DNA from 3 places in the Citrobacter pasteurii genome. Region 1 is predicted to be linked to each of the others. Evidence: predicted binding sites of a transcription regulator. Region 1 holds the regulator's gene; each other region holds the start of a gene.

What was found. The regulator PurR, encoded in region 1, represses purine synthesis genes. The targets are predictions, from matches to a motif close to CANGCAAACGTTTGCNTG.
Region 2: purL (phosphoribosylformylglycinamidine synthase) is a predicted target of PurR. The motif match lies at 4,190-4,207, and genes of this name have one in related genera.
Region 3: purT (formate-dependent phosphoribosylglycinamide formyltransferase) is a predicted target of PurR. The motif match lies at 3,380-3,397, and genes of this name have one in related genera.

What each region holds. Positions count from the first base shown of each region.
Region 1 covers NZ_CP077262.1:2,925,440-2,932,498, forward strand. The annotation lists gene I6L54_RS14285 (C40 family peptidase) at 1-345, shown strand, start outside; gene sodB (superoxide dismutase [Fe]) at 473-1,054, shown strand; gene I6L54_RS14295 (MFS transporter) at 1,095-2,264, opposite strand; gene cydH (cytochrome bd-I accessory subunit CydH) at 2,442-2,531, opposite strand; gene purR (HTH-type transcriptional repressor PurR) at 2,829-3,854, shown strand; gene punR (DNA-binding transcriptional activator PunR) at 3,851-4,783, opposite strand; gene punC (purine nucleoside transporter PunC) at 4,897-6,102, shown strand; gene cfa (cyclopropane fatty acyl phospholipid synthase) at 6,393-7,059, shown strand, end outside.
Region 2 covers NZ_CP077262.1:1,609,719-1,616,777, reverse strand. The annotation lists gene purL (phosphoribosylformylglycinamidine synthase) at 227-4,114, opposite strand; gene mltF (membrane-bound lytic murein transglycosylase MltF) at 4,372-5,922, shown strand; gene tadA (tRNA adenosine(34) deaminase TadA) at 5,935-6,399, opposite strand; gene yfhb (phosphatidylglycerophosphatase C) at 6,489-7,059, opposite strand, start outside.
Region 3 covers NZ_CP077262.1:2,328,683-2,335,741, forward strand. The annotation lists gene edd (phosphogluconate dehydratase) at 1-1,388, shown strand, start outside; gene kdgA (bifunctional 4-hydroxy-2-oxoglutarate aldolase/2-dehydro-3-deoxy-phosphogluconate aldolase) at 1,423-2,064, shown strand; gene purT (formate-dependent phosphoribosylglycinamide formyltransferase) at 2,167-3,345, opposite strand; gene yebG (DNA damage-inducible protein YebG) at 3,478-3,768, shown strand; gene yebF (protein YebF) at 3,889-4,245, shown strand; gene I6L54_RS11360 (tellurite resistance TerB family protein) at 4,337-4,996, shown strand; gene ptrB (oligopeptidase B) at 5,083-7,059, shown strand, end outside.

The DNA.
Region 1 (7,059 bases):
TGGGGGGGCACCTCACCCAGAACCGGTTTTGATTGCAGCGGGCTGGTTTATTACGCATACAAAGATCTGGTGAAATTCCGCATTCCGCGTACCGCTAATGAAATGTATCACCTGCGCGACGCTGCGCCGATTGAACGTGGTGAACTGAAAAACGGTGATCTGGTCTTCTTCCGCACGCAAGGTCGCGGTACCGCCGACCACGTTGGCGTCTATGTCGGCAATGGTAAATTTATCCAGTCTCCACGCAGCGGTCAGGAAATTCAAATAACCTCTCTGAGCGAAGATTACTGGCAACGCCACTACGTGGGCGCTCGCCGTGTGATGACGCCGAAAACAATTCGCTAAAAACTTACCCTACAGAATATGCTGTAGGGTAAGTTCTTCTTTTGCATAACCTTTCAATTTGCTACCCTATCCTTACTCACAATGAGGCTATTGTGTGTACTCAATATAAATAATAAGGAGAGAAGCAATGTCGTTCGAATTACCTGCATTACCGTATGCCAAAGATGCTCTGGCACCGCACATTTCTGCCGAAACGCTGGAATACCACTATGGCAAACACCATCAAACCTATGTGACTAATCTGAATAACCTGATTAAAGGCACCGCGTTTGAAGGTAAATCACTGGAAGAGATCGTACGTAGCTCTGAAGGTGGTGTATTCAATAACGCTGCACAGGTATGGAACCACACGTTCTACTGGAACTGCCTGGCACCAAACGCAGGTGGCGAGCCGACCGGTAAACTGGCCGAAGCGATTACCGCCTCCTTTGGCAGCTTTGCAGACTTCAAAGCTCAATTCACCGATGCCGCTATCAAGAATTTCGGTTCTGGCTGGACCTGGCTGGTAAAAGGAACGGATGGCAAACTGGCTATCGTGTCCACCTCCAACGCAGGTACACCGCTGACGACTGACGCGACGCCGCTGATGACCGTTGACGTGTGGGAACATGCTTACTACATCGATTATCGTAATGCCCGTCCTGGCTACCTGGAACACTTCTGGGCACTGGTGAACTGGGAATTTGTTGCGAAAAACTTCGCAGCATAAAATGACAGCGCAGAAGGGATTCCCTTCTGCGTTTTTGTTTTTAATTCGTTGCGTTGCAGACTTCTTCCGCTTGTTTCCTTGCCGAGACAAAGACCAGCAGTAGCGCAAGCCCTGCCACCATCGCCCCCATTACCGGTACGAAACTGTAGCCCAACCCTCCGGAAATTACCGCCCCACCAGCCGCCGCTCCCAGGGCATTCCCCAGATTAAACGCGCCAATATTAACTGACGATGACAATCCAGGTGCCTCGCTGGCAACGCGCATCACACGCATCTGCAGCGGCGGAACCACCGCAAACGTTGCTGCGCCCCACACCACCATACTCACGGCCGCACCCAGCTCATTACGAGCAAGGAAAGGTATCGCCAGCATAATCATCATCAGCAACAGTAAAAAGCCTTTCAGTGTACCGTTAACCGAACGGTCAGCCAGTTTACCGCCCAGATAGTTACCGATAGAGAACCCAACGCCAATCAGCACCAGCATACCGGTGACAAACGCCGGCGTAGCATGAGTAATGCTATGCAGCACGGGTGAGATGTAGGTATAAAGCGTAAACATCGCACCGGCCCCCAGAACGGTCGTCAGTAAAGCTGACACCACTTGTGGACGCATTAACACCGCCAGTTCTTTGCGCACATCAGGGCGCTCACCAGCCCCGCCTTGCGGTAACGAGAAGAACAGGCTGACCATCGCGATAACACCCAGTCCCGCCGTCGCCATAAAGGACATTCGCCAGCCGATGGTTTCCCCAAGCCAGGTTGCCGCGGGAACACCGCCAATATTCGCGATAGTTAACCCCATAAACATCGTCGCAACGGCGCTGGCCTGTTTATGTTTGGGGACAACGCTTGCCGCCACAACCGAACCGAGGCCAAAAAATGCCCCGTGGTTAAGACTGGTCAAAATGCGCGACAGCATCAGCGTCGTGTAATCCGGAGATATCGCCGAAAGCACATTACCCAACGTAAAAATGGCCATCAGGAAGATAAGCGCATTGCGACGCGCACGATGGGACAGAAGTAATGTCATCAGCGGTGCGCCAACCATCACGCCTACCGCATACGCGCTGATTAACATCCCTGCTGCCGGAATTGAAACATCCACGCCTTTGGCAATGACGGGTAACAATCCCATGGGAGAAAATTCGGTGGTGCCAATGCCAAACGCTCCGATCGCCAGCGCCAGTAAAGGATAATTTATTTTCATCTATCGACTCCGTAACGTCGAGCCTTGGCACGACACATCATAAGAGTCAAAAGCATGACATTGATCGCAAAATTAATAAAGTTAACAAAACTGCAAAAGACTTTTGCTTATTTGCAAAAAATAGGACGAAAAAGGTAAGCAGAAAGGATGAGGGAGAGCGAACTCCCTCGGGGGAAATCAGTGCAGTGCTGCAGTCAGGCCACCCGCGACAATCAGGCCCAGAACAATTATGGTCGTCACTAACGAAAATTTCAGATCGGTGCTCATCAAGTTTTCTCCTTTTTATTCCCACACAAAAAGTGATATTGCGCATTTTTACACACTTGAAAGCAAAAATCTCTCACGATTTATATTGATAACTGCTTTTAACTCTTCCCCTTTTCGTTAAGATCAGACAAAATTCCACGCTTACTTGATTAGCGTACCGGCCATTGACCCCTTCCTGACGTTCCGTGTCGTTTTCCCGGCGTGCCGCAACCCTGACGTTGCGTTGAGGGTGTGTGAAGGCAAACGTTTACCTGGAGTATTCTCAGGAGCTTAGGATATGGTCTGGAGTGAGATGTAATGGCAACTATTAAAGATGTAGCGAAGCGAGCAAACGTTTCCACTACAACCGTATCACACGTAATTAACAAAACGCGCTTTGTCGCGGAAGAAACGCGCAACGCTGTCTGGGCAGCGATTAAAGAACTGCACTATTCTCCGAGCGCAGTAGCGCGTAGCCTGAAGGTGAATCACACCAAATCGATCGGTTTGTTGGCAACCAGCAGCGAAGCGGCCTATTTCGCTGAAATTATTGAGGCAGTTGAAAAAAATTGTTTCCAGAAAGGCTACACGCTGATTCTGGGCAACGCCTGGAACAGTCTCGAAAAACAGCAGGCTTATCTGTCGATGATGGCGCAAAAGCGCGTTGATGGCCTGTTGGTAATGTGTTCAGAGTATCCGGAATCACTGCTTTCCATGCTCGAAGAGTATCGCCATATCCCGATGGTGGTCATGGACTGGGGCGAGGCCAAAGCCGACTTTACCGATACCGTCATTGATAACGCCTTCGAAGGCGGTTACATGGCGGGCCGGTATCTGATTGAACGCGGTCATCGTGAGATCGGCGTGATCCCGGGACCTATGGAGCGTAATACCGGCGCAGGCCGCCTGGCTGGCTTCATGAAAGCGATGGAAGAAGCGCTGATTAAAGTCCCCGAAAACTGGATTGTGCAGGGTGATTTCGAACCTGAATCCGGCTACCGCGCTATGCAGCAAATCATCTCCCAGTCGCATCGCCCAACCGCCGTATTCTGTGGTGGCGATATTATGGCGATGGGTGCGCTGTGTGCTGCAGACGAGATGGGGCTGCGCGTACCGCAGGATATCTCAGTTATCGGTTACGATAACGTGCGCAACGCCCGTTACTTCACCCCTGCGCTGACAACCATCCATCAGCCAAAAGATTCACTGGGTGAAACGGCCTTCAACATGCTGTTAGACCGAATCGTGAATAAACGTGAAGAGTCGCAGTCTATCGAGGTGCACCCACGCCTGATAGAGCGTCGTTCCGTTGCCGACGGTCCATTCCGCGATTATCGTCGTTAAGACTGTTGTGTGGGAGCCTCATCCGGCTCCCGCAGCCACTCTTTATTCAGCGTCTCACTATCCCCCAGGTAGTCCAGTAACCAGCTCAGTGCAGGCGACGTATCATTCTGCTGCCAGGTCAGGCAACAAGCGGCATCCGGGAACGGATTTTCCAGCTGTAACGCCACCCATTTACCGCCATCGATCCACGGTTTTGCAAAATGCGTCGGCACCATCCCGACACAGAGTCCGGCTGACAAGCAGGTAGCCGAGGATTCCCAGTCAGGCACAACGACGCGTTTTTGGTTGTCCAGCAGCCATGTAATACGTTTCGGCAGTGTGCGGGACGTATCTTCGCGTACCAGCGATGGCCAGTTGCGCAACGTATCGTCACTGAGCGGTCCTGGCATTGCCGCCAACGGATGATGACTGGCCACCACGCAACTCCAGCTCAGCATTCCCATATCCCGGAACGTATAGCGCCCCCCTACCGGAATGGCCTGCGTTGCTCCGATAGCTAACTCCACGCGACCATACGAAAGCGCGTCCCAGACGCCATTAAACACCTCCTGAAAGACCAGAAGTTCTACATCATCGAAATGGCGGTAGAAATCCACAATCATCTGTCGGGTCCGTTCTGGACGCACAATATTATCTACCGCAATCGCCAGTTGTCCTCGCCAGCCATTGGCGATTTGTTGACATTGCTGACGGGTGATCTGCATTTTTTTGATAACAGACCGGCCTTCTTTTAAAAACCACGCGCCAGCAGGCGTTAATTCCACGTCCCGATGACGACGTTCAAAAAGAGGCACAGCCAGCCATTCTTCCAGTTGACGCACAGTGTAGCTTACCGCCGAAGGTACGCGGTGCAACTCCTGAGCTGCGGAACTAAAGCTACCGTTGCGCGCCACCGCATCAACCACCTCAAGTGAATATTCCGACCACATATTCTGCCTGCAAAAAATTTGAAATCAGTAAACAAATATTAGCGTTTCACAGCAAGAATTTCACTCACTACACTCAGCGGCATTGTTCTACTGCTTAAAAAAGAGAAATGATGATGCAACCTGGGAAAGGGTTTTTAGTCTGGCTGGCGGGTCTTAGCGTGCTCGGCTTTCTGGCAACAGATATGTATCTGCCCGCCTTCGCCGCAATTCAGTCCGATTTACAGACACCCGCCTCTGCCGTGAGTGCCAGCCTTAGTTTGTTCTTAGCGGGATTTGCCGTCGCACAACTTTTGTGGGGGCCACTCTCCGACCACTATGGTCGCAAACCGATTTTGCTGCTGGGTTTATCTATCTTTGCTCTGGGTAGTCTGGGCATGCTGTGGGTTGAAAACGCCACAGGCCTGCTGGTACTACGCTTTGTCCAGGCCGTTGGGGTTTGTGCGGCATCGGTTATCTGGCAGGCGCTGGTCACCGATTATTATCCGTCACAAAAAGTAAACCGTATCTTTGCCACCATTATGCCGCTGGTTGGATTGTCTCCTGCACTTGCACCGTTATTAGGCAGTTGGATCCTGGTACATTTTTCCTGGCAGGCCATTTTTGCCACCCTTTTTGCGATTACCCTGATCCTGATGCTGCCGGCTCTGCGCTTAAAACCAACGACTAAAGCGCGCGACGACAGCCAGGATAAACTGACATTCGCCACCCTGCTGCGCTCGAAAATCTATCGTGGGAACGTATTGATTTATGCCGCCTGTTCCGCGAGCTTCTTCGCATGGCTGACGGGCTCCCCGTTCATCCTCAGCGAAATGGGCTACAGCCCGGCAGTGATTGGTCTGAGCTATGTTCCGCAAACTATTGCATTTTTGATCGGGGGTTACGGCTGCCGCGCGGCACTGCAAAAATGGCAGGGTCGCCAGCTGCTGCCATGGTTACTTATCCTGTATGCCATTAGCGTCGTAGCGACCTGGGCGACCGGCTTTATTCACCATGTTGCTCTGGCTGAAATCCTGATCCCATTCTGCGTGATGGCGATTGCCAACGGGGCAATCTACCCTATCGTTGTCGCTCAGGCATTACGGCCGTTCCCGCAGGCGACAGGACGCGCAGCCGCATTGCAGAATACGCTGCAACTGGGGTTATGCTTCCTGGCAAGCCTTGTAGTTTCCTGGCTGATCGCCACCCCGCTGCTCACCACCACCAGCGTGATGCTGACTACGGTGCTACTGGCGGCCGTAGGGTACAAAATGCAGTCACAGGCTGAGAACACATCCTTGCCGGATGAGAGCGCGCAAATTGCACACGGCGAGTCACATTAATCATTGCTGTGGGCACTTAGTTAGTCCGCTAACAATTATCGGTTGAATAGCCAAAAATTCAGGCCTATACTAATTTTTGGTTGTTAATAAAACGATAAGATTTATAGAGTAACGGGAACAAGCAGGTTCCCGTTTTTCCATGGATGGCCTTTTCGGCAAGGGTTTCTCCCTTCCTCTGTTCTACGTCGGATTATAGATTCGCGGATTAAATCCGTGAGATTTCTCACAAAGCCCAAAAAAGCGTCTACGCTGTTTTAAGGTTCTGATCACCGACCAGTGATGGAGAAGCTATGAGTTCATCATGTATAGAAGACGTCAGCGTACCGGATGATGACTGGTACCGAATCACCAATGAGTTATTGAGCCGTGCAGGCATTACCATTAATGGCCCGGCACCGGCAGATATTCGCGTTAAAAACCCCGACTTTTTCAGACGCGTGTTACAGGAAGGATCGTTGGGTTTAGGTGAAAGTTATATGGACGGCTGGTGGGAATGCGATCGGCTGGATATGTTTTTTAACAAAGTCCTGCGTGCAGGTCTTGAAAGCCAACTCCCCCGCCACTTCAGAGATACGCTACGTATCGCAACGGCCCGTCTGTTTAATTTACAAACCAAAAAACGTGCCTGGGTCGTTGGCAAGGAACACTACGATCTTGGCAACGATCTCTTTACCCGCATGCTTGATCCCTACATGCAATATTCCTGCGCCTACTGGAAAGATGCCGATACCCTGGAATCTGCCCAGCAGGCGAAGTTAAAAATGATTGCCGAGAAATTGCAATTGAAACCAGGTATGCGCGTACTCGATATTGGCTGCGGCTGGGGAGGCTTGTCCCAGTTCATGGCGTCACAATACGGGGTGAGCGTGACTGGCGTGACTATCTCGGCAGAACAGCAAAAAATGGCGCAGACGCGCTGTGAAGGGCTGGATGTCACGATTTTGCTGCAGGACTACC
Region 2 (7,059 bases), 1.3 Mb from region 1:
TCAAAAAATTAAATGTCTCTTTTTGACGACAACGCCACCTCACCTATGTCGGCATTTCCCGACACTTTACTTTTAGGTGCAAACGCTGAGTTTATTGCCGGATAGCGGCGTGAACGCCTTATCCGGCCTACAACCGCATTTCCCCGTAAGCCTGATAAGCGTAGCGTCATCAGACGGCAGACAAAAAAAAGCCCCTCACGAGAGGGGCTTGATGATCATAGGCTAATTATCCAAGCTGTTTACGCGCGTTGCGGAAGATACGCATCCACGGGCTATCCTCGCCCCAGTTTTCCGGGTGCCAGGAGTTGCTCACGGTACGGAACACGCGTTCCGGGTGTGGCATCATAATGGTGACGCGACCATTTTCAGTGGTCACAGCAGTAATACCGTTCGGCGAACCGTTCGGGTTAGCCGGGTAAGCCTCGGTCACCTTACCGAAGTTATCAACGTAGCGCAGTGCCACCAGACCTTTGCTCTCAAGCTGAGCCAGATGCGCACCGTCACGCACTTCCACACGACCTTCACCGTGAGAAACGGCAATCGGCATCATCGACCCCACCATATCGGCAAGCAGTAAAGATGGGCTTTGCGTCACTTCGACTAGGCTGAAGCGGGCTTCAAAGCGGTCGGAGTGGTTACGCACAAAGCGCGGCCACAGGTCGCTTCCGGGGATTAGCTCACGCAGGTTAGACATCATCTGGCAACCGTTACACACGCCGAGTGCCAGCGTTTGCGGGCGATGGAAGAAGGTTTCGAACTCATCACGCACACGGTTGTTGAACAGAATTGACTTCGCCCAACCTTCGCCTGCGCCAAGCACATCGCCGTAAGAGAAGCCACCACAAGCCACCAGCGCCTGGAAGTTACCCAGGCCGATGCGTCCGCCCAGCAGGTCGCTCATGTGTACATCGATGGCGTCAAAGCCCGCACGGTGGAAAGCCGCCGCCATTTCGACGTGGGAGTTAACGCCCTGCTCGCGCAGCACGGCCACTTTCGGACGCGCGCCAGTGGCGATGTACGGCGCGGCAATATCTTCGTTGATATCAAACGACAGTTTAACGTTAAGGCCTGGGTCGGCATCGTTGGTTTTAGCGTCGTGTTCCTGATCGGCACACTCCGGGTTGTCGCGCAGACGCTGCATCTGCCAGGTGGTTTCCGCCCACCACATACGCATCGTGGTGCGGCTTTCGCTGAACACCGCATGACCGTCTGCTTCAACCACAAAGCGGTCGCCCTGCACGGCTTGACCCAGATAGTGCACGCAATCGGCCAGGCCATGTTGAGCCAGCAACGCCTCAACCGCGTCACGATCGGCTGCCCGAACCTGAATCACCGCGCCCAGCTCTTCGTTAAACAGCGCCGCCAGACGATCGTCACCCAGAGAGTGAATATCAGCTTCAATACCGCAGTGACCGGTGAAAGCCATTTCCGCCAGCGTAACCAGCAGTCCGCCGTCGGAACGGTCATGGTAGGCCAGCAGCTTACGCTGTGCGACCAGCGCCTGAATGGCGTCGTAGAAGCCTTTCAGCTGCTCTACGTTACGCACATCGGCAGGCTTATCCCCCAGTTGACGGTAAACCTGCGCCAGCGCCGTCGCGCCCAACGCGTTGTGACCAAGACCAAGGTCAATCAGCAACAGGGCGTTGTCTTCAGTAGAAAGCTGCGGGGTAATCGTGTGGCGCACGTCTTCCACGCGGGCAAAGGCGGTGATCACCAGCGACAGCGGCGAGGTCATTTCACGCTGTTCGTTGCCTTCCTGCCAGCGGGTTTTCATCGACATAGAGTCTTTGCCCACCGGAATGGTCAGGCCAAGCGCCGGACATAATTCTTCCCCAACGGCTTTTACCGCTTCGTACAGTCCGGCGTCTTCGCCAGGGTGACCTGCAGCCGCCATCCAGTTGGCCGACAGTTTAATACGTTTGATATCGCCAATCTGCGTTGCCGCAATGTTGGTCAGCGCCTCACCTACAGCCAGACGCGCAGAGGCTGAGAAGTCGAGCAATGCGACTGGCGCGCGCTCGCCGAGAGACATCGCTTCGCCGTAGTAGCTATCGAGGCTTGCGGTAGTGACCGCGCAGTTGGCGACCGGGATCTGCCATGGACCAACCATCTGATCACGCGCCACCATACCGGTAACGGTACGGTCACCGATAGTCACGAGGAACGTTTTCTCCGCGACAGTTGGCAGATGCAGCACGCGGTTAACCGCATCTGCAATCGAGATTTCACTACGATTCAGGGCATCGCCTTTGGCTTTCAGCGTCTGCACATCGCGGGTCATTTTCGGTGTTTTACCCAGCAGCACATCGAGTGGCATGTCGATCGGCTGGTTGTCGAAGTGGCTGTCGCTCAAGGTCAGATGCTGTTCTTCGGTGGCTTCACCGATCACCGCGTACGGCGCGCGCTCGCGCTTACACAGTTCGTCAAACAGCGGTAGCTGATCGGCAGCAACCGCCAGCACGTAGCGCTCCTGGGATTCGTTACACCAGATTTCCAGCGGGCTCATGCCCGGCTCGTCGCTGAGGATGTCACGCAGCTGGAACTTACCGCCGCGGCCGCCATCGCTGACCAGCTCCGGCATGGCGTTAGACAGGCCACCCGCGCCAACGTCATGGATAAACAGGATCGGGTTGGCATCGCCCATCTGCCAGCAGCGGTCGATAACTTCCTGGCAACGACGTTCCATTTCCGGGTTATCACGCTGTACAGAAGCGAAATCAAGATCGGCATCAGACTGGCCAGAAGCCATAGAGGAGGCTGCCCCGCCGCCAAGGCCAATGTTCATCGCCGGGCCGCCGAGGACGATCAGCTTGGCGCCAACGACGATCTCGCCCTTCTGCACGTGATCGGCACGGATGTTACCGATCCCGCCTGCCAGCATGATCGGTTTATGGTAACCGCGCAGCTCTTCGCCGTTATGGCTGTTGACCTTTTCTTCATAGGTGCGGAAGTAGCCGGTCAGCGCCGGGCGACCAAATTCGTTGTTAAACGCCGCGCCGCCCAGCGGGCCTTCAGTCATGATGTCGAGCGCGGTGACAATACGATCCGGCTTACCAAAGTCCTCTTCCCAAGGCTGTTCAAAGCCAGGAATACGCAGGTTGGAGACGGAGAAGCCTACCAGCCCGGCTTTCGGTTTTGCACCACGACCAGTTGCACCCTCATCGCGGATTTCTCCGCCGGAGCCGGTTGCCGCACCTGGCCACGGAGAGATAGCCGTCGGGTGGTTATGAGTTTCTACCTTCATCAGGATGTGGGCTGGTTCCTGATGGAAATCGTAGCGGCCGGTTTTGTGATCGGCAAAATAGCGGCCCACTTCAGAACCTTCCATTACCGCGGCGTTGTCTTTATAGGCAGACAACACGTGGTCCGGCGTGGTTTCGAAGGTATTCTTGATCATCTTGAACAGCGACTTAGGCTGTTGTTTACCGTCGATAATCCAGTCAGCGTTAAAAATCTTGTGGCGGCAGTGCTCGGAGTTAGCCTGCGCAAACATATACAGTTCAATGTCGTTCGGGTTGCGTCCCAGTTTGGTGAACGCATCCTGCAGATAGTCGATTTCGTCTTCCGCCAGCGCCAAACCCAGACGCAGGTTAGCGTCGATCAGCGCCTGACGTCCCTCACCCAGCAGATCAACGCTTAAGACCGGTGCTGGCTGGTGATGAACAAACAGTTTTTCGGCATCGTTCAGCGCAGGGAAAACCGTTTCCATCATGCGATCGTGCAGTTCGTCGGCAACCATCTGCCACTGCTCAGCGGTCAGCGTAGAGGCCTCAACATACCAGGCAATGCCACGTTCCAGACGGCTAATCTGCTGCAGGCCACAGTTGTGGGCAATATCAGTCGCTTTAGAAGACCACGGGGAGATGGTGCCAGGGCGAGGCGTAACCAGCAGCAGTTTGCCTTCAGGGGCGTGGCTGTGAAGAGCAGGACCATATTTCAGCAGACGTGCTAGCTGCGCGTGCTCATCCTCATTCAACGGTGCATTCAGATCGGCAAAATGGACGTACTCGGCGTAAATATTGTGGACCTGGAGGTTGGCAGCCTGAAAACGTGCCAGCAGTTTGTTAATACGGAATGCAGACAGTGCAGGTGAACCACGCAGAATTTCCATCATAAGTCTCTCGTCTTCTAAGCTTTCGGTGTGCCCAAGTGGGGGAAACGGGCGTCATTATAAAGAATCTGGCGCGTCGACGAAACCGTTTGCGTCGAAATAAAATCACAACCATTTCTTATCATCAAATGCGGTCTGGTTTCTGAATAAGTTGCCAACTGGCGCAAGTTTAAGCAAAATGCCGCTCATTAATGACAACTTCACTTCTTAATCAGCACCACAGCAGGCAGAGAAAACGTACGGTTCAGAGAATTAACTAATTGAAAAAATTAAAGATTAATTATCTGTTCATCGGCATATTAACGCTGTTGTTGGCAGCGGCCCTTTGGCCATCTATCCCCTGGTTCGGTAAAGCCGACAATCGTATCGCCGCCATTCAGTCGCGGGGAGAGCTGCGCGTCAGTACCATCGACTCACCGCTCACTTATGCCACGCTTAATGGGAAAAAGTTTGGCCTGGATTACGAACTGACTAAAGCCTTCGCCAACTACCTGGGTGTGAAGCTGAAAATCACCGTACGCCAGAACATCAGCCAGCTTTTTGACGACCTGGATAACGGTAATGCCGATCTGTTAGCCGCAGGCCTGGTCTATAACAGCGAGCGCGTTAAAAATTATCAGCCGGGTCCGACCTACTATTCCGTATCGCAACAACTGGTGTATCGGGTTGGGCAATATCGCCCTCGCAGCCTTGCCAGTGTGACCGATAATCAGCTGACCATAGCCCCGGGACACGTGGTGATAAACGACCTCCAGCAGTTAAAAGAAAAAAAATACCCGGACCTGAGCTGGAACGTTGATGAGAAAAAGGGCACCACTGAACTGCTTGATGATGTTATCGCCGGAAAGCTGGATTACACCATTGCCGATTCCGTTGCCATCAGCTTATACCAGCGCGTTCATCCTGAGCTGGCCGTGGCGCTGGACGTCTCCGACGAACAGCCGGTGACCTGGTTTAGTCGTCTGGACGACGACAACACGCTATCTGCCGCGCTGTTGGATTTCTTTAATACCATGAATGAAGATGGTTCTTTGGCGCGACTGGAAGAGAAGTATCTTGGGCATGGCGATGATTTTGACTATGTCGATACCCGCACCTTTTTGCGCGCCGTAGACAGCGTATTACCGGACCTCAAGCCGCTCTTTGAGAAGTATGCGCAAGAGATAGACTGGCGACTGCTCGCGGCAATATCCTATCAGGAGTCACACTGGGACGCGCAGGCGACTTCCCCGACCGGTGTACGCGGGCTGATGATGCTGACCAAAAATACCGCCCAGAGTCTCGGGCTAACTGATCGTACCGACGCCGAACAAAGCATCAGCGGCGGCGCGCGGTATTTGCAGGACATGATGAGTAAAGTGCCGGATACCGTCCCCGAAGGAGAACGCATCTGGTTTGCACTTGCGGCCTACAACATGGGGTATGCGCACATGCTGGATGCCCGGGCGCTAACGGTGAAAACCAAAGGCAATCCGAACAGTTGGTCCGACGTAAAACAGCGGCTACCGCTGCTCAGCCAAAAGCCGTATTACAACAAGCTGACCTATGGCTATGCGCGTGGCCACGAAGCTTACGCCTATGTGGAAAACATCCGTAAATACCAGATTAGCCTGGTGGGGTATCTGCAGGAGAAAGAAAAACAGGCGCAGGAAACGCAGCAACTGGCTCAGAATTACCCTGCGGTGTCACCGACTGAGCTGTTGGGTAAAGATAAATTTCCACTTTCAGCCTTTCTGACTCAGACGTCGTCAAACTATCTGTCGCACTCCCCTTCTCTGCTGTTTTCAGCACAGAAGAAAGAGGACAAGTAGTCTGGTTGGTATTTACTGATTGGCGGATTTTTTCAGCGCTTTGATTTCCTGCCGACGCATGCGGAAAAAATCACTGAGCAGCGTGGCGCATTCATCCCGTAACACCCCTTCGGTCACCTCAACCCGATGATTCATTCCAGGGTGATGCAGCACATCCATTAATGACCCGGCAGCGCCCGTTTTCGCATCGCGTGCGCCAAAAACCACCCGGCCAATACGACTATGGACCATCGCGCCTGCACACATCACGCACGGCTCCAGAGTGACGTACAGCGTGGCATCTAACAGACGGTAGTTTTGTAGTACCAGGCCGCCCTGACGCAGCGCCATAATCTCAGCGTGAGCAGTCGGATCATGGTGGCCGATCGGACGGTTCCAGCCTTCGCCAATCACGCGGTTGTTATGCACTAATACTGCACCCACCGGGACTTCACGCTCATCCCAGGCGCGTTTAGCCAGCGTTAAGGCGTGACGCATCCAGTATTCGTGGCTAAATTCAACTTCAGACAAAGGGGTTACTCCACCAATAAAAGCGGGCGCATTATACACAGACGCTATCGTTTACTCTATTCGAGTTGTTGCAGCTCTCCGCGCGGCGTGACGCGCCAGCGATGCTGGCAAAAAGAGAGCAACGGATTGTCCTGCTTACTGTCGCTATAGCCGCTGTAAAGAGACAGCGGTGCGCCAATCTGCCGCTCCAGTTGAGTGACTTTCTCATGGCCCAGGCAGCGCAGCGTCAGTACCCACCCGCCGTATCCCCGCGCCATTTTGCTGGCGATCAAATTGACACGCGGTAGCCACGGCGTATCAAAGTAAACCTGCTCGACCAGCGACTGCGGAGAGCCGGTGATAAGCCAAATGTCAGCGTCAGAGCTTAACAGGTAGGTTGTCAGCCGCTGCTGCACGAGCGGAAAGGCCGTCACGTTACTGCGAAACCAGCGCACAAAGTTAGACTGATGCGCTTTCAGACGCGCCTCGCTGCGGCCAAAAGTGCATCCCCACAACAGCAGACTCATTGGCCAGCGGGCGGCTCGCCCTTGTATCAGCAACGCCAGCGCAATCACCGGTAGCAGAGGCAGCACCAGCAACGCGTTCAGCGGCTGGCGGCGCAGCAGATAACGTATAAAACTACCGAAC
Region 3 (7,059 bases), 600 kb from region 1:
ACAATATGTTCGATGGTGCGCTGTTCCTCGGTGTATGTGACAAGATTGTCCCGGGCCTGGTCATGGCGGCGCTTTCCTTCGGTCATCTGCCTTCAATTTTCATCCCTTCAGGCCCGATGGCGAGTGGTCTGGCGAACAAAGAGAAAGTGCGTATTCGTCAACTGTATGCCGAAGGCAAAGTGGATCGTATGGCACTGCTCGAATCCGAAGCTGCGTCTTATCATGCACCGGGTACTTGTACGTTCTACGGCACCGCTAACACCAACCAGATGGTAGTGGAGTTCATGGGCATGCAGTTGCCAGGCTCCTCTTTTGTGCACCCTGATGCGCCGCTGCGTGAAGCGCTGACCGCAGCCGCAGCCCGTCAGGTGACGCGCCTGACCGGCAACGGCAATGAATGGATGCCGATCGGTAAAATGATCGATGAAAAAGTGGTGGTGAACGGGATTGTCGCGCTGCTGGCGACCGGGGGCTCAACCAACCATACCATGCATCTGGTGGCTATGGCGCGCGCGGCCGGGATTCTGATTAACTGGGATGACTTCTCCGATCTGTCCGATATCGTGCCGCTGATGGCGCGTCTGTACCCGAATGGACCGGCGGACATTAACCATTTCCAGGCTGCTGGCGGTGTGCCTGTATTAATGCGTGAACTGCTGAACGCGGGTCTGTTACATGAAGATGTGAATACCGTGGCCGGATTCGGTTTATCGCGTTACACCCTGGAGCCGTGGCTGAATAATGGCGAACTGGATTGGCGCGAAGGTGCGGAAAAATCGCTGGACAACAATGTGATTGCCGCCTTTGACCAGCCATTCTCCCATCACGGCGGCACTAAAGTACTGAGTGGCAACCTGGGGCGTGCGGTAATGAAAACCTCAGCTGTTCCAGTTGAAAATCAGGTGATTGAAGCACCTGCAGTGGTCTTTGAAAGTCAACATGATGTGTTACCGGCGTTTGATGCGGGTCTGCTTGACCGGGATTGTGTGGTCGTTGTGCGCCATCAGGGACCAAAAGCGAACGGAATGCCAGAATTACATAAACTCATGCCGCCACTTGGTGTATTATTGGACCGTTGTTTCAAAATTGCGTTAGTTACCGATGGACGACTTTCAGGTGCTTCAGGTAAAGTGCCTTCAGCAATCCATGTAACCCCAGAAGCCTACGATGGCGGGCTGCTGGCGAAAGTGCGCGATGGCGACATCATTCGTGTGAATGGACAGACAGGTGAATTGACGCTGCTGGTTGATGAAGAGGAACTTGCCTCTCGTCAGCCTCACATTCCTGACCTTAGCGCTTCGCGCGTGGGTACCGGGCGTGAAATGTTCAGCGCGTTGCGTGAAAAGCTGTCCGGTGCGGAGCAGGGCGCAACCTGTATCACTTTTTAAGACTTAATTTGTAATCAGGCGAGAGAAAACTCTGATGAAAAACTGGAAGACAAGTGCAGAAGCAATCCTGACCACTGGCCCGGTTGTACCGGTTATTGTGGTTAACAAACTGGAACACGCTGTGCCGATGGCAAAAGCGTTAGTTGCAGGGGGCGTGCGCGTTCTGGAAGTGACGTTACGTACCGCATGTGCGATGGATGCTATTCGTGCAATCGCGAAAGAAGTACCGGATGCTATCGTTGGTGCGGGTACTGTGCTGAATCCACAGCAACTGGCTGAAGTTACTGCGGCTGGTGCTCAGTTTGCGATTAGCCCGGGTCTGACCGAGCCGCTGTTGAAAGCAGCAACCGAAGGGACGATTCCGTTGATCCCGGGTATCAGCACCGTTTCTGAACTGATGCTGGGTATGGACTACGGTTTGAAAGAGTTCAAATTCTTCCCGGCTGAAGCGAACGGCGGTACGAAAGCACTGCAGGCAATCGCGGGTCCGTTCTCTCAGGTTCGTTTCTGCCCGACCGGCGGTATCTCTCCGGCGAACTACCGTGACTACCTGGCCCTGAAAAGCGTGCTGTGCATTGGCGGTTCCTGGCTGGTTCCGGCGGATGCGCTGGAAGCGGGTGATTACGATCGTATCACCAAACTGGCTCGCGAAGCGGTTGAAGGCGCGAAGCAGTAAGCTATCAACGTGTAAACCGAAGGCCCGATAAGAGGCGTTAGCGCCACTATCGGGCTTTGCCGGATGGGAGGATACTGCCTCATCCGGTTTACGGAGCCGGTTTTAACCTGCCACGATTACCTGTGAAGCCGCGTTTTTCGCGCGATCAACCGCTTCTTCAACACTTTCTGCAGTTGCCAGCACGACACCTAAACGACGCGTACCGTCGATTTCGGGTTTACCAAACAGACGTATCTGCAAACCTGCGCCAACGGCAGCATCCACATTATCAAAGGTAACGTTTTGGCTGCATAGCTGCGGCAGGATCACCGCTGACGCTGACGGCCCATACTGGCGGATTGCGCCAACGGGAAGACCAAGGAATGCACGCACGTGCAGGGCAAACTCGGACAGATCCTGAGAAATCAGCGTCACCATACCCGTGTCGTGCGGGCGAGGGGATACTTCGCTGAAAATCACCTCGTCACCGCAGACAAACAGTTCGACCCCAAACAGCCCGTGGCCGCCCAGTGCCAGCACCACCTTACGGGCAATCTCCTGCGCGCGCGCCAGAGCCAGTTCACTCATCTGCTGCGGCTGCCAGGATTCGCGATAGTCGCCGTCTTCCTGGCGATGACCTACCGGCGCGCAGAAATGCACACCATCAACAGCGCTGACGGTAAGCAGGGTGATTTCAAAATCGAAATTCACCACGCCTTCGATGATAACACGCCCGGCGCCAGCTCGCCCGCCCTGTTGGGCATAGTTCCAGGCTTCGGTTAGCTGTTCGGCGGAGCGGATAAAGCTCTGGCCTTTACCGGAAGAACTCATTACCGGTTTTACGATGCAGGGATAACCGATTTCGTCCACGGCCTCGCGAAAACGCATTTCACTGTCGGCGAAGCGGAAAGATGATGTCGGTAAAGATAACTCATCGGCGGCGAGGCGACGGATGCCTTCCCGGTTCATGGTCAGTTGAGTCGCGCGGGCGCAAGGCACTACGTTCAGGCCTTCCTGCTCCAGTTTTACCAGCATATCTGTGGCGATGGCTTCAATTTCTGGCACGATAAAATGCGGTTTTTCATGCCCGACAACCTGGCGTAATGCATCACCATCCAACATGTTGATGACGTAGGAACGATGAGCAACGTGCATCGCTGGTGCGTCGGGGTAACGATCCACGGCAATGACTTCCACACCCAGGCGTTGGCATTCAATCGCCACTTCTTTACCCAGTTCACCTGAACCTAATAACATCACACGCGTTGCTGCAGGACGCAGTGCTGTGCCTAATAACGTCATAAATTAATCCCCTGTTTTAACTGGGCGCAGTATATACGAAAACGTTTGCGTCTGTCTTTATTACCAGGTTGATTTCAGTGATGAAAAAGAATATGCTGTATATAAATACAGGTAATTTAAGAGGCTGCAAAAATGGCGGTTGAAGTTAAATACGTAGTCATTCGGGAAGGTGAGGAAAAAATGTCGTTTACCAGCAAAAAGGAAGCCGATGCGTATGACAAGATGCTCGATACAGCCGACCTGCTCGACACATGGCTGGAACAATCACCGGTAGCGCTGGAAGATGAGCAGCGTGAAGCGCTTTCTCTGTGGCTGGCTGAGCAAAAAGAGGTGCTGAGCGCCATCCTCAAAAACGGCAAGCTGCCTTCTCCACAGGTAGTCGACAACGACGCATCTGCTGAGGATGATACCCAGGCGGCCTGAAGCGACTTGCGCTCCTGATATTTTGTACCATGCTTTTCCCTGAATCATTGTGCAATCTCTGACAGCCTTCACACCGCAGGTCTGCGGTCTGAAGGTCGAAGGGGAGATAAGGAGAAAAGAATGTATAAAAAAAGAGCGTTATTGAGCCTGCTGTTGTTATCTGCCTGCGCATCAGTATTTGCGGCGAATACGGAAAGTAAGACAGTTCAGTTTCCAAACTGTGAAGGTCTGGACGCTGATGGTATTGCGGCTAGCGTCAAACGTGACTACCTGCAGAATCGCATTGTGCGCTGGGCCGACGATCAAAAGAAACTCGGTCAGCTTGACCCGGTAGCATGGGCCAATCCACAGGATATTGTCGGTAAAGACGGGCAGTGGACAGTCCCCTTCACCGTGCGCGGCAAAAGCAGCGACATTCACTATCAGGTAAAGCTTGATTGCAAAGCCGGCACAGCCGATTACCAGGTGCGTCAGTAGCTGAATTTGCACATCTTTTGATGACCTGAACACTTCCTGACATCCCCTCGGGTACGCTTTGATGATTATTCGTCTGTACTTGAGGGGCAAAATGGCTAACTGGCTGAATCAACTACAATCTCTTCTTGGGCAAAAAGCATCATCTGCGTCATCTTCCGGTGAACAAGGGCTAAGCAAACTGCTGGTGCCTGGCGCGCTAGGCGGTCTGGCAGGATTACTGGTTGCTAACAAATCCTCACGAAAATTACTCAGTAAATACGGCACCAGCGCGCTTTTGGTTGGCGGTGGGGCGGTTGCCGGTACGGTGTTATGGAACAAGTACAAAGATAAGGTTCGTGCGGCGCATCAGGGCGAACCACAATTTGGTGCGCAGAGCTCGCCGCTGGATGAGCGAACTGAGCGTCTGATCCTGGCGCTGGTCTTTGCGGCGAAAAGCGATGGGCATATCGATGCGAAAGAGCGTGCTGCCATTGAACACCAACTTCGTGAAGCGGGAGTCGAAGAGCAGGGGCGTGTTCTGATTGAACGTGCGATTGAACAACCACTCGATCCTCAGCGTCTGGCTCAGGGGATCCGTAATGAAGAAGAAGCACTGGAAATCTACTTCCTGAGCTGTGCGGCGATTGATATTGACCACTTTATGGAGCGCAGTTATCTGAATGCATTGGGTGATGCGTTAAAGATCCCGCAGGATGTTCGTGAAGGGATTGAACAGGATCTTAAGGAACAAAAACAGGCCCTGCCGGGTTAAATAGTTACTGCTAAGACGCATGTTTTGCTTGCATCATTGCTGACTTTTGCCACCCTTATAGAATGTTTAAGCAAAAGAACAATGACATGCTACCTAAAGCTCCTCGTATTCCCCACACCATGACGCAGCATGGCGATACGCGCGTTGATAATTATTACTGGTTGCGAGATGACACCCGCTCGCAGCCAGAAGTACTGAATTACCTGCAACAAGAAAATGCATATGGCCGCCAGGTGATGGCTTCGCAGCAAGCTTTGCAGGATCGTGTTCTGAAAGAGATTATCGACCGTATTCCCCCTCAGGATGTGTCTGCACCGTATGTGAAAAATGGGTACCGCTATCGCCATCTCTATGAACCGGGGTGTGAATATGCCATTTATCAACGCCAGTCTGCCCTCAGTGAAGAATGGGATGAATGGGTTACCTTGCTGGATGGAAACCAGCGTGCAGCCCATAGCGAATTCTATACATTGGGTGGTCTGGCAATATCACCGGATAATACCATTATGGCGCTGGCAGAGGATTATCTGTCTCGTCGGCAATATGGCGTGCGTTTTCGCAACTTACAAACGGGTAACTGGTACCCGGAGGTACTTGAAAACGTCGAGCCGGAATTAGTCTGGGCAAACGACTCCCAGACTTTCTATTATGTCCGCAAGCATGAAACCACATTGCTGCCGTATCAGGTCTGGCGGCATACTGTCGGTTCACCATCCTCCGATGATGGGCTGGTGTATGAAGAGGCTGATGATATGTTTTATGTCAGCCTGCATAAAACCACCTCACAGCACTATGTTGTTATTCATATTGCGAGTGCAACCACCAGTGAGGTTCTGCTCATTGATGCAGAACTGGCTGATGCCGAGCCGCTGGTCTTTTTGGCGCGTCGAAAAGACCATGAATACAGTCTCGATCACTATCAACACGCGTTTTATCTGCGTTCAAACCGTCAGGGTAAAAACTTCGGTCTGTATCGTACCCGTGTTCGGGACGAACACGCCTGGGAGACGCTAATCCCAGCGCGTGACAGTGTCATGCTGGAGGGTTTTACGCTATTCACCGACTGGCTGGTGGTGGAAGAACGACAACAGGGGTTAACCAGCCTGCGGCAGATCAATCGCAAAACGCGCGAAGTAATAGGGATTGCCTTTGACGATCCCGCCTACGTGACCTGGCTGGCTTATAATCCTGAACCGGAGACATCGCGCCTGCGCTATGGCTACTCCTCCATGACTACGCCGGACACGCTGTTTGAACTGGATATGGATACTGGCGAGCGCCGCGTACTTAAGCAGACTACAGTCCCCGGCTTTGACGCCGCAAATTACCGCAGTGAACACGTGTGGATAACCGCGCGCGATGGTACAGAGGTGCCTGTCTCGCTGGTCTACCATAAGCAGCATTTCCGTAAAGGGAAAAATCCATTATTGGTGTATGGCTATGGCTCATATGGCGCAAGCATGGACGCTGATTTCAGCAGCAGCCGCTTAAGCTTATTGGATCGCGGCTTTGTGTACGCGATAGCCCACGTGCGCGGTGGCGGTGAATTGGGGCAGCAATGGTATGAAGATGGGAAATTTCTGTGCAAGAAAAATACCTTCAATGACTATCTCGACGTCTGCGATGCACTGCTCAAACTGGGTTACGGCTCACCTTCATTGTGTTATGGGATGGGAGGAAGCGCCGGAGGGATGCTGATGGGGGTTGCCATCAACGAACGTCCGACACTTTTTCACGGCGTTATTGCCCAGGTGCCGTTTGTCGATGTGGTGACCACCATGCTGGATGAGTCAATTCCACTGACAACTGGTGAGTTTGAAGAGTGGGGCAATCCGCAGGACAAAGAGTATTACACCTACATGAAAAGCTACAGCCCCTACGATAACGTCACCGCACAGGATTATCCGCATCTGTTGGTTACCACAGGGTTACACGATTCCCAGGTGCAATACTGGGAACCGGCGAAGTGGGTGGCGAAACTGCGTGAAATGAAAACAGACGATCATCTGCTGCTATTGTGTACGGATATGGACTCCGGGCACGGCGGTAAATCCGGGCGCTAT